2 linked regions of the Prosthecodimorpha staleyi genome follow. The protein of the gene in region 2 interacts with the protein of the main gene of each other region in a pairwise test. Links are inferred from orthologs where the notes say so. Each region holds a gene or a part of one and is shown on either strand. Other genes may lie near its edges.

Region 1 (3,988 bases), on a different replicon or contig from region 2:
GAACCGGCCGGGTCCTCACGGGGTCCGGCGGGCTCGGCTTGCGACCGAAAGGCCACCAGCGGGGAGAGCGTGCATGGATACCACCGAAACGATCAATACGCCGGGCGAACCGGTCGCGGCACCGGTCGAGCGCGTGCCCGATCCGACCGATCCGATCGGCAAGGCCGCGGCGGCGCTTGCGGAGACCGAGATTCCGACGGTCCGCACCACCCGCTCGGAACGCCGCGACGCGTTGCGCCGGGCCAAGGAAGACCCGGATGCGATCCGCCGCGTCTTCGAGACCAGCATCTATCCGTATAGCGACCGGCTGACCGAGCGCGCCTACGAGAAGCAGATGGAGCCGCTCCAGGTCGAGCTCCTCAAGGCGCAGAACTGGATCAAGGCCACCGGACAGCGCATCGTGATCCTGTTCGAGGGTCGCGACGCGGCCGGCAAGGGCGGCACGATCAAGCGCTTCATGGAGCATCTCAATCCGCGCGGCGCGCAGGTCGTGGCGCTGGAGAAGCCGAGCGAGCGCGAACGGGCGCAGTGGTATTTCCAGCGCTATATCGAGCACCTGCCCTCGGCAGGCGAGATCGTGCTGTTCGACCGCTCCTGGTACAACCGCGCCGGCGTCGAGCGCGTGATGGGCTTCTGTTCCCCGGCCGAATATCTGGAATTCATGCGCCAGGCACCGCTGATCGAGCAGATGCTCGTGCGCTCCGGCATCCGCCTCTACAAGTTCTGGTTTTCGGTCACGCGCGAGGAGCAGCGCCGCCGCTTCGAGGCGCGCCGCAACGATCCGCTCAAGCAGTGGAAGCTGTCACCGATCGACCTCGCCTCGCTCGACAAGTGGGATGACTACACGGAAGCCAAGGAGGCGATGTTCTTCTATACCGACACCGCCGACGCGCCCTGGACGATCATCAAGTCCGACGACAAGAAGCGCGCCCGGCTGAACTGCCTGCAGCACTTCCTGTCGACGCTCGACTACGACAACCGCGACGAGGCGGTGGTGGTCGGCGCCGATCCGCTGATCGTCGGCTCGACCGCCCATGTGGTGCGCACCGCCGACCATATCCTCGGCAAGTCGCTGCATCCGGGCAGCCGGCGGGCGTGAGCGGCACCGGCGATCGGTCGGGCCGGCCGATCGCCCCGCCCGGCCTCGCGGATCCGGCAGCGCCCTCAGCCGCGCGCGGCGGCGATCTCGCCGCGCATCGCCTCGATCACGGCGCGGTAGTCCGGCGCGCCGTAGATCGCGCTGCCGGCCACGAAGGTGTCGACGCCGGCTGCGGCGACCGCGCCGATATTGTCGGTCTTCACGCCGCCGTCGATCTCCAGCCGGATGTCGCGGCCCGAGGCGTCGATCAGTTCGCGCACCCGGCGCGCCTTGGCGAGCGCGGACGAAATGAAGGCCTGGCCGCCGAAGCCGGGATTGACCGACATCAAGAGGATCAGGTCGAGCCGGTCCATGACCCATTCCAGGCACTCGACCGGGGTGGCCGGATTGAGCACCAGGCCGGCCTTGCAGCCCTTGCGCCGGATCAGGTCGAGCGAGCGGTCGACATGGCCCGAGGCTTCCGGATGGAAGCTGATCCAGTCGGCGCCGGCCTCCGCGAAGGCCTCGATCATGGCATCGACCGGCTCGACCATCAGATGCACGTCGATCGGCGCCTTGGTGACCGGCCGGATCGCCTTGCAGATCATCGGCCCGATGGTCAGGTTCGGAACGTAGTGGTTGTCCATCACGTCGAAATGGATCCAGTCCGCCCCCGCGTCGATGACGGCCGTCACCTCCTCGCCGAGCCGGGCGAAATCGGCCGAGAGGATCGAGGGGGCGATGATGGCGGGCTTCATGGGCATCGGGTCCTTCGAAAACGGGAAGGCCCCGACCGCGTTCGGCCGGGGCGCTTCGGGTCTGTTCCAGGCGCCGCGGGCGGGCGGCGCGGGTGCCTCAGTTCACGACCTGCTTCAGCGAGCCGTCGGCATAGCGGGCGGCCATGTCGGTGAGAGTGATGGCCTTGATCTTCTCGGCCTGGCCGGCGGTGCCGAAGGCCTCGAAGCGGGCGACGCAGACCTTGGTCATCGCCTTGATGCCCTCGGAAAGATACTTGCGCGGATCGAATTCGCCCTTGTTGACGAACATCACGCGGCGGATGGCGGCGGTCATCGCGAGGCGCAGGTCGGTGTCGATATTGACCTTGCGCACGCCGTGCTTGATGCCCTCCTGGATCTCCTCGACCGGCACGCCGTAGGTCTCCTTGAGCTCGCCGCCATACTGGCGGATCTCGGCGAGCAGTTCCTGCGGCACCGAGGACGAGCCATGCATCACCAGATGGGTATTGGGGATGCGGGCGTGGATTTCCTTGATGCGCGAGATGGCCAGCACCTCGCCGGTCGGGCGCTTGGTGAACTTGTAGGCGCCGTGCGAGGTGCCGATCGCGATGGCCAGCGCATCGACCTGGGTCTTGGCGACGAAATCGGCCGCCTGGTCGACATCGGTCAGGAGCTGTTCGCGGGTCATGGTGCCCTCGGCGCCGTGACCGTCCTCCTTGTCGCCCTTCATGGTCTCCAGCGAGCCGAGCACGCCGAGTTCGCCTTCGACCGAGACGCCCTGCGCATGGGCGCTCTCGACCACGGTACGGGTCACGTCGACGTTGTATTCGTAGTCGGCGACCGACTTGCCGTCGGCCTGCAGCGAGCCGTCCATCATCACCGAGGTGAAGCCGTTCTCGATCGCCGAGAAGCAGACCGGCGGCGCGGCGCCGTGGTCGAGATGCATCACGATCGGGATGGTCGGATAGGTCTCGATGGCGCCCTGGATCATGTGGCGCAGGAAGGCGTCGCCGGCATATTTGCGCGCGCCGGCCGAGGCCTGCAGGATGACCGGCGACTTGGTCTCGTCCGCCGCCGCCATGATCGCGCGGACCTGCTCCAGGTTGTTCACGTTGAAGGCCGGCAGGCCGTAGCCGTTCTCGGCGGCATGGTCGAGCAGTTGGCGCAAGGAAACGAGCGGCATTCAGGGATCTCCTGCAACGGAAATTCGGCGGCCCCGGTCGCCGTCGGATGACGGGCCGGCCTTCGGTCGGCCCCTGCTGTAGCCAGCAATATGGGGCGGCAGCAAGACGAAAAAGGACGTATCGGCAGAGAAAAGGTGAATAGCTACAGTATATTAGAAAGAATTTGCAGTGCGGCAAGGTGTTCCACACCGGGCCTGCCGCCAAAGACGGCAGGCCCGGCCATCAGCAACGGTTGAAGAAGCAGTAGAAGGGCCCCTCGCCCGGGGGAGGGCCGCCCGGACGCGCGCCGCCGGGCGGAGGCGGCGCTGGACGGGCACCGATTCCGGCCGGCGGCGTCGGTCCGTTCGGCCGGACAAGGCGCGGATCGACGCCCGGCGGCCGGTCGTAGACCTGGCGATCGGCAGGCTGTCGGTCAGGCGTCGGGCGCGGTTCGCTTGATGGTCGCGGGTCCACGGCCGGCCGTTCGGTCCGCACAGGCGCCGGGGTCGGAGCCTTGTCGGAACCGCGCGGCGCCTCGACATTGCTGTCGAGCAGCACACCGTCGGGCAAGGCGGCGACGCGGATCGCCTCGTTATAGGCGCGGAAGCTGTCGGCATTGCGCGCCGTCCCGGTGACTTTCACGCTGGCATCCGAGATCGACAGCGTACCGTCGGCCAGTTCGCCGGCCCGCCGGATCGCGAAGCGCAGCGCAGCCTCGAAATCCGGGCCGGCGCCGGCTGCGATCCGCGTGTCGTCGCGGATTTCGATGCCGCGCGGCAGGCTCGCCTTCAGGCCTTCGATCACCCGCTTGCGCTCCTCGTCGGAGGGCACGAAGCCGGTCAGGCGAACCACCCAGCGCTCGACCTTGGCGTTCCAGACGTAAGGCGCGACGCGCGCCGGCTTCAGGTCGAGCCTGGCCTTCGCGCCGCCCGGCAGCCAGCCGCCGAGATCCTGCAGCACCGCCGCATAGCCCTCCGGCGTCGCCGCGGTGGCGTCGACCGATATCGCGG
Region 2 (3,993 bases):
CAGCGGGTTGCCGAGCCGCAAGATCGGCGAGGATGCCATGGCGGTGCTGCAGGCGCATGACTGGCCCGGCAATATCCGCCAGTTGCGCAACAACGTCGAACGACTGATGATCCTGACCCGCGGCGATGCGGATGCGGTGATCACCGCGGATCTGCTGCCTTCCGAGATCGGCGCCATGCTGCCGGCCCTGCCCAATTCCACCGGCGGCGAACATCTGATGTCGCTGCCGCTCAGGGATGCCCGCGAGATCTTCGAGCGGGAATATCTGGTCGCACAGATCAACCGCTTCGGCGGCAACATCTCGCGCACCGCTGAATTCGTCGGCATGGAGCGTTCCGCGCTGCATCGCAAGCTCAAGTCGCTCGGCGTCAACTGATCCTTCGGAGCCCCCATGGCCCGCATCGCCTATGTCAACGGCCGCTATCTCCCGATGACCGACGCCTCGGTCAATGTCGAGGACCGCGGCTACCAGTTCGCCGACGGCGTCTATGAGGTCTGCGAGATCCGCAAGGGCGACCTGATCGACGAGACCCGGCACCTGGCCCGGCTGGAATATTCGCTCGGCGAACTCCGCATCGCGATGCCGATGGGCCGGGCGGCGCTCGGCATGGTTCTGCGCCAGGTGATCCGGCGCAACCGCGTCCGCAATGGCTACGTCTATCTGCAGGTCACCCGCGGCGTCGCCCCGCGCGACCATGCCTTCCCGACCCGGCCCGTCCGGCCGGCCCTGGTGGTCACCGTCAAGCCGCTGGACCCGGCCCTCGGCGCAGCCGTGGCGGAGGACGGCATCGCGATCATCACGCTGCCCGACAATCGCTGGGAGCGCGTCGACATCAAGACCGTCGGCCTGCTGCCGAACGTTCTCGCCAAGCAGGCTGCCCGCGAGGCCGGCGCGCGCGAGGCCTGGTTCGTCGATGCGGACGGTTTCGTCACCGAGGGCGCCTCGACCAATGCCTGGATCGTGACCGGCGACGGCGTCCTGGTCACGCGGCCGGCCGACCATGGCATCCTGCGCGGCATCACCCGGGCGGTGGTCATGGAGACCGCGGCAGCCGAGGGGCTCAGGGTCGAGGAGCGCGCCTTCACGGTGGAGGAGGCCAAGCGTGCCCGCGAGGCCTTCGTGACCGCGGCGACGCAGCTGGTGATGCCGGTGGTCCGCATCGACGAGGCGACCGTCGGCAACGGCAAGCCCGGCTCGATCGCCGCGACCTTGCGCGCCCGCTTCCACGACCATGCAGAGGCCGCCCCGGTCGGCTGAGGCCGGGCGAGGGCGTCGGTTGCGCCGGGGCGATGGCAAGTGCTGGGGCGATGGAAAGCGCTCTGGCGTCAGTCCAGGGTCTTGACCATGGTGTGGACCTTGCCGTGGTTGAAGTAGCGGCCGACCAGCGGCAGGCTGAAGGTCCGGGTGATCCGGTAGCCGCGCTGCCGATAGAAGCGCAGGCCGGTCTCGTTCTCGTGGTCGACATGGAGCCGGATGACCCGCTTTCCGGCGGCGCGGGCTTCCGTCTCCGCCAAAGCGATCAGGGCGGATCCGAGGCCGCTGCCGCGGTGGGTCGGTCGCGTCCGGAAGCTCTCCACATAGAGTTCGTCGCTCCGGCGCAGGCTTCCGATCGCCATCACGGCGGCGTAGCGCAACGTTCCGGCGAACCAGCCGTTCAGCGCGACGAGACCCTGCCGGTCGAATCGGACCGGCCCGCGGCCGTCCATGCGGTAGGTGAGGATCGACACCGGTTCGTCGCCGGCATAGCCGACCAGGATCCGTTCGACATCCAGCCGTTCGCGCAGATAGCGCGCCCGCTCCTTCTTGCGTCCGAGCACCCACTCCAGCCAGGCCATGCCGCTTGCGATCTGTTTCAACTCGCCGTCGCTCAGGCTGCCGGCCGAGCCCGGATGGGCGATACGCATGCGGGGTGTCCCGTTGGCTGGGGCGGGCGGATTGCGCCGGGGCCGGATGGTCAGGCCTTGAGGACCGACCGGCCGGCATAGCGGGCGGCGCTGCCGAGATGCTCCTCGATGCGGAGGAGCTGGTTGTACTTGGCCAGCCGGTCGGAGCGGGCGAGCGAGCCGGTCTTGATCTGCCCGCAATTGGTCGCGACCGCGAGATCGGCGATGGTCGAATCCTCGGTCTCGCCCGAGCGGTGCGACATGACGGCGGTGTAGTGCGCCTTGTGGGCGGTCTCGACCGCGTCGAGCGTCTCGGTCAGCGTGCCGATCTGGTTGACCTTGACCAGGATCGAGTTGGCGACGCCCTGGGTGATGCCATCGCGCAGGCGGGCGGAGTTGGTCACGAACAGGTCGTCGCCGACCAACTGGACCTTGGCGCCGATCCGGTCGGTGACCAGCTTCCAGCCATGCCAGTCATCCTCGGCCATGCCGTCCTCGATCGAGATGATCGGGTAGTCGGCGGCAAGCTTGGCCAGATAGGCGGCCTGCTCCTCGGGCGAGCGGACCACGCCTTCGCCCTCGTAGTGATAGGCGCCGTTCTTGAAGAATTCGGTCGAGGCGCAGTCGAGCGCCAGATAGACATCCTCGCCGGCGCGGTAGCCGGCCTTCTCGATGGCCATCATGCAGAAGTCGAGCGCGGCGGTGGCCGAGGCGAGGTTCGGGGCGAAGCCGCCCTCGTCGCCGACATTGGTGTTCAGACCGGCATCCTTCAACGCCTTCTTGAGCGTATGGAATATCTCCGCGCCCATGCGCAGGCCTTCCGAGAAGCTCGGCGCGCCGGCCGGCATGATCATGAATTCCTGGAAGTCGATCGGGTTGTCGGCATGCACACCGCCATTGACGATGTTCATCATCGGCACCGGCAGCAGGCGGGCGTTCGGACCGCCGACATAGCGGTAGAGCGGCAGTCCGGCGGCCGCTGCGGCGGCCTTGGCGACGGCCAGCGAGACGCCCAGAATGGCGTTGGCGCCGAGCCGCTTCTTGTTCGGCGTGCCGTCGAGCGAGATCATGATCTCGTCGATCTCGACCTGGTTCTCGGCGTCCATGCCGCCGATGGCATCGGCGATCTCGGTATTGACCGCGTTGACGGCGCGGATCACGCCCTTGCCGAGATAGACCGACTTCTCGCCGTCGCGCAGTTCGACCGCCTCATGCGCCCCGGTCGAGGCGCCGGAGGGGACCGCCGCGCGGCCGAGCGAACCGTCCTCGAGGCGGACATCCACTTCCACCGTCGGGTTGCCGCGGCTGTCGAGGATCTGGCGGGCGACGATGTCGATGATGGCGGTCATGGCGGGCTCTCTCCGGTTCGGCCTCGGCCGCCGTTTTAGCGATCGTACCGGCAAGGGCAAGACCCGGGGCTGCGATGAAGGCGCGCGGGACCCGGATTCGGGCTTTTCCCGACCCGGCGATTTGACGGCCGGCCTGCGGCGGGCCTATCTCGCCTGACCAGACATTCCGCCTCGCGCGGATACCGCCCCACCCCGGATGCCGCCATGACCGCCTTCGATGCTTCTTTGCTGCAACTCGGCCACGAGACGATCTATCCGAAGAGCCCCGAGGAGGCCCGGCTCGACCGCGTACCGAACCCGCAGGCCGACACGCTCTATCTGGCCCGCTTCACGGTGCCGGAATTCACCTCGCTGTGTCCGGTCACCGGCCAGCCGGATTTCGCCCATCTGGTGATCGACTATGTGCCGAAGGACTGGCTGGTCGAATCGAAGAGCCTGAAGCTCTACATGACCAGCTTCCGCAACCACGGCGCCTTCCACGAGGATTGCACGGTGGCGATCGGCCGGCGTCTCGCTGACCTGCTCGATCCGCATTGGCTGCGCATCGGCGGCTATTGGTATCCGCGGGGCGGCATCCCGATCGACGTCTTCTGGCAGACCGGCGAGCCGCCCAAGGCGGTCTGGATCCCCGACCAGGGCGTCGCCTCCTATCGCGGGCGCGGCTGAGACGGAGAGCAACCGAGATAGAGGCGCGGCGCTGCGACCGGGCCGGCAGCGGGGGTGCCCGCCTCCCGGTCCCATTCCAGGTCCGCACGCCGAC

What was found.
Region 1: the proteins of eno (region 2) and rpe interact in binary tests that used the Escherichia coli proteins (3 or more experiments, as listed by UniProt). The link is inferred for Prosthecodimorpha staleyi from one-to-one orthologs.

The regions. Positions count from the first base shown.
Region 1 is NZ_JAHHZF010000006.1:171,958-175,945, forward strand. Bases 1-2,897 are described here. They hold rpe (ribulose-phosphate 3-epimerase), read right to left. Parts: upstream 1,837-2,897; coding sequence 1,165-1,836; downstream 1-1,164. Other genes in these bases: ppk2 (polyphosphate kinase 2), read left to right, coding at 74-1,099; fba (class II fructose-bisphosphate aldolase), read right to left, coding at 1,934-2,897. Outside these bases: more of fba, read right to left, coding at 2,898-2,998; KL771_RS13560 (BON domain-containing protein), read right to left, coding at 3,222-3,988. UniProt on the Escherichia coli protein: Catalyzes the reversible epimerization of D-ribulose 5-phosphate to D-xylulose 5-phosphate.
Region 2 is NZ_JAHHZF010000014.1:97,825-101,817, forward strand. The notes cover bases 1,095-3,991. They hold eno (phosphopyruvate hydratase), read right to left. Parts: upstream 3,234-3,991; coding sequence 1,956-3,233; downstream 1,095-1,955. Other genes in these bases: KL771_RS24350 (D-amino-acid transaminase), read left to right, coding at 1,095-1,258; KL771_RS24355 (GNAT family N-acetyltransferase), read right to left, coding at 1,327-1,905; KL771_RS24365 (hypothetical protein), read left to right, coding at 3,214-3,390; queF (preQ(1) synthase), read left to right, coding at 3,438-3,899. Outside these bases: nitrogen assimilation response regulator NtrX, read left to right, coding at 1-376; more of KL771_RS24350, read left to right, coding at 392-1,094. UniProt on the Escherichia coli protein: Catalyzes the reversible conversion of 2-phosphoglycerate (2-PG) into phosphoenolpyruvate (PEP). It is essential for the degradation of carbohydrates via glycolysis.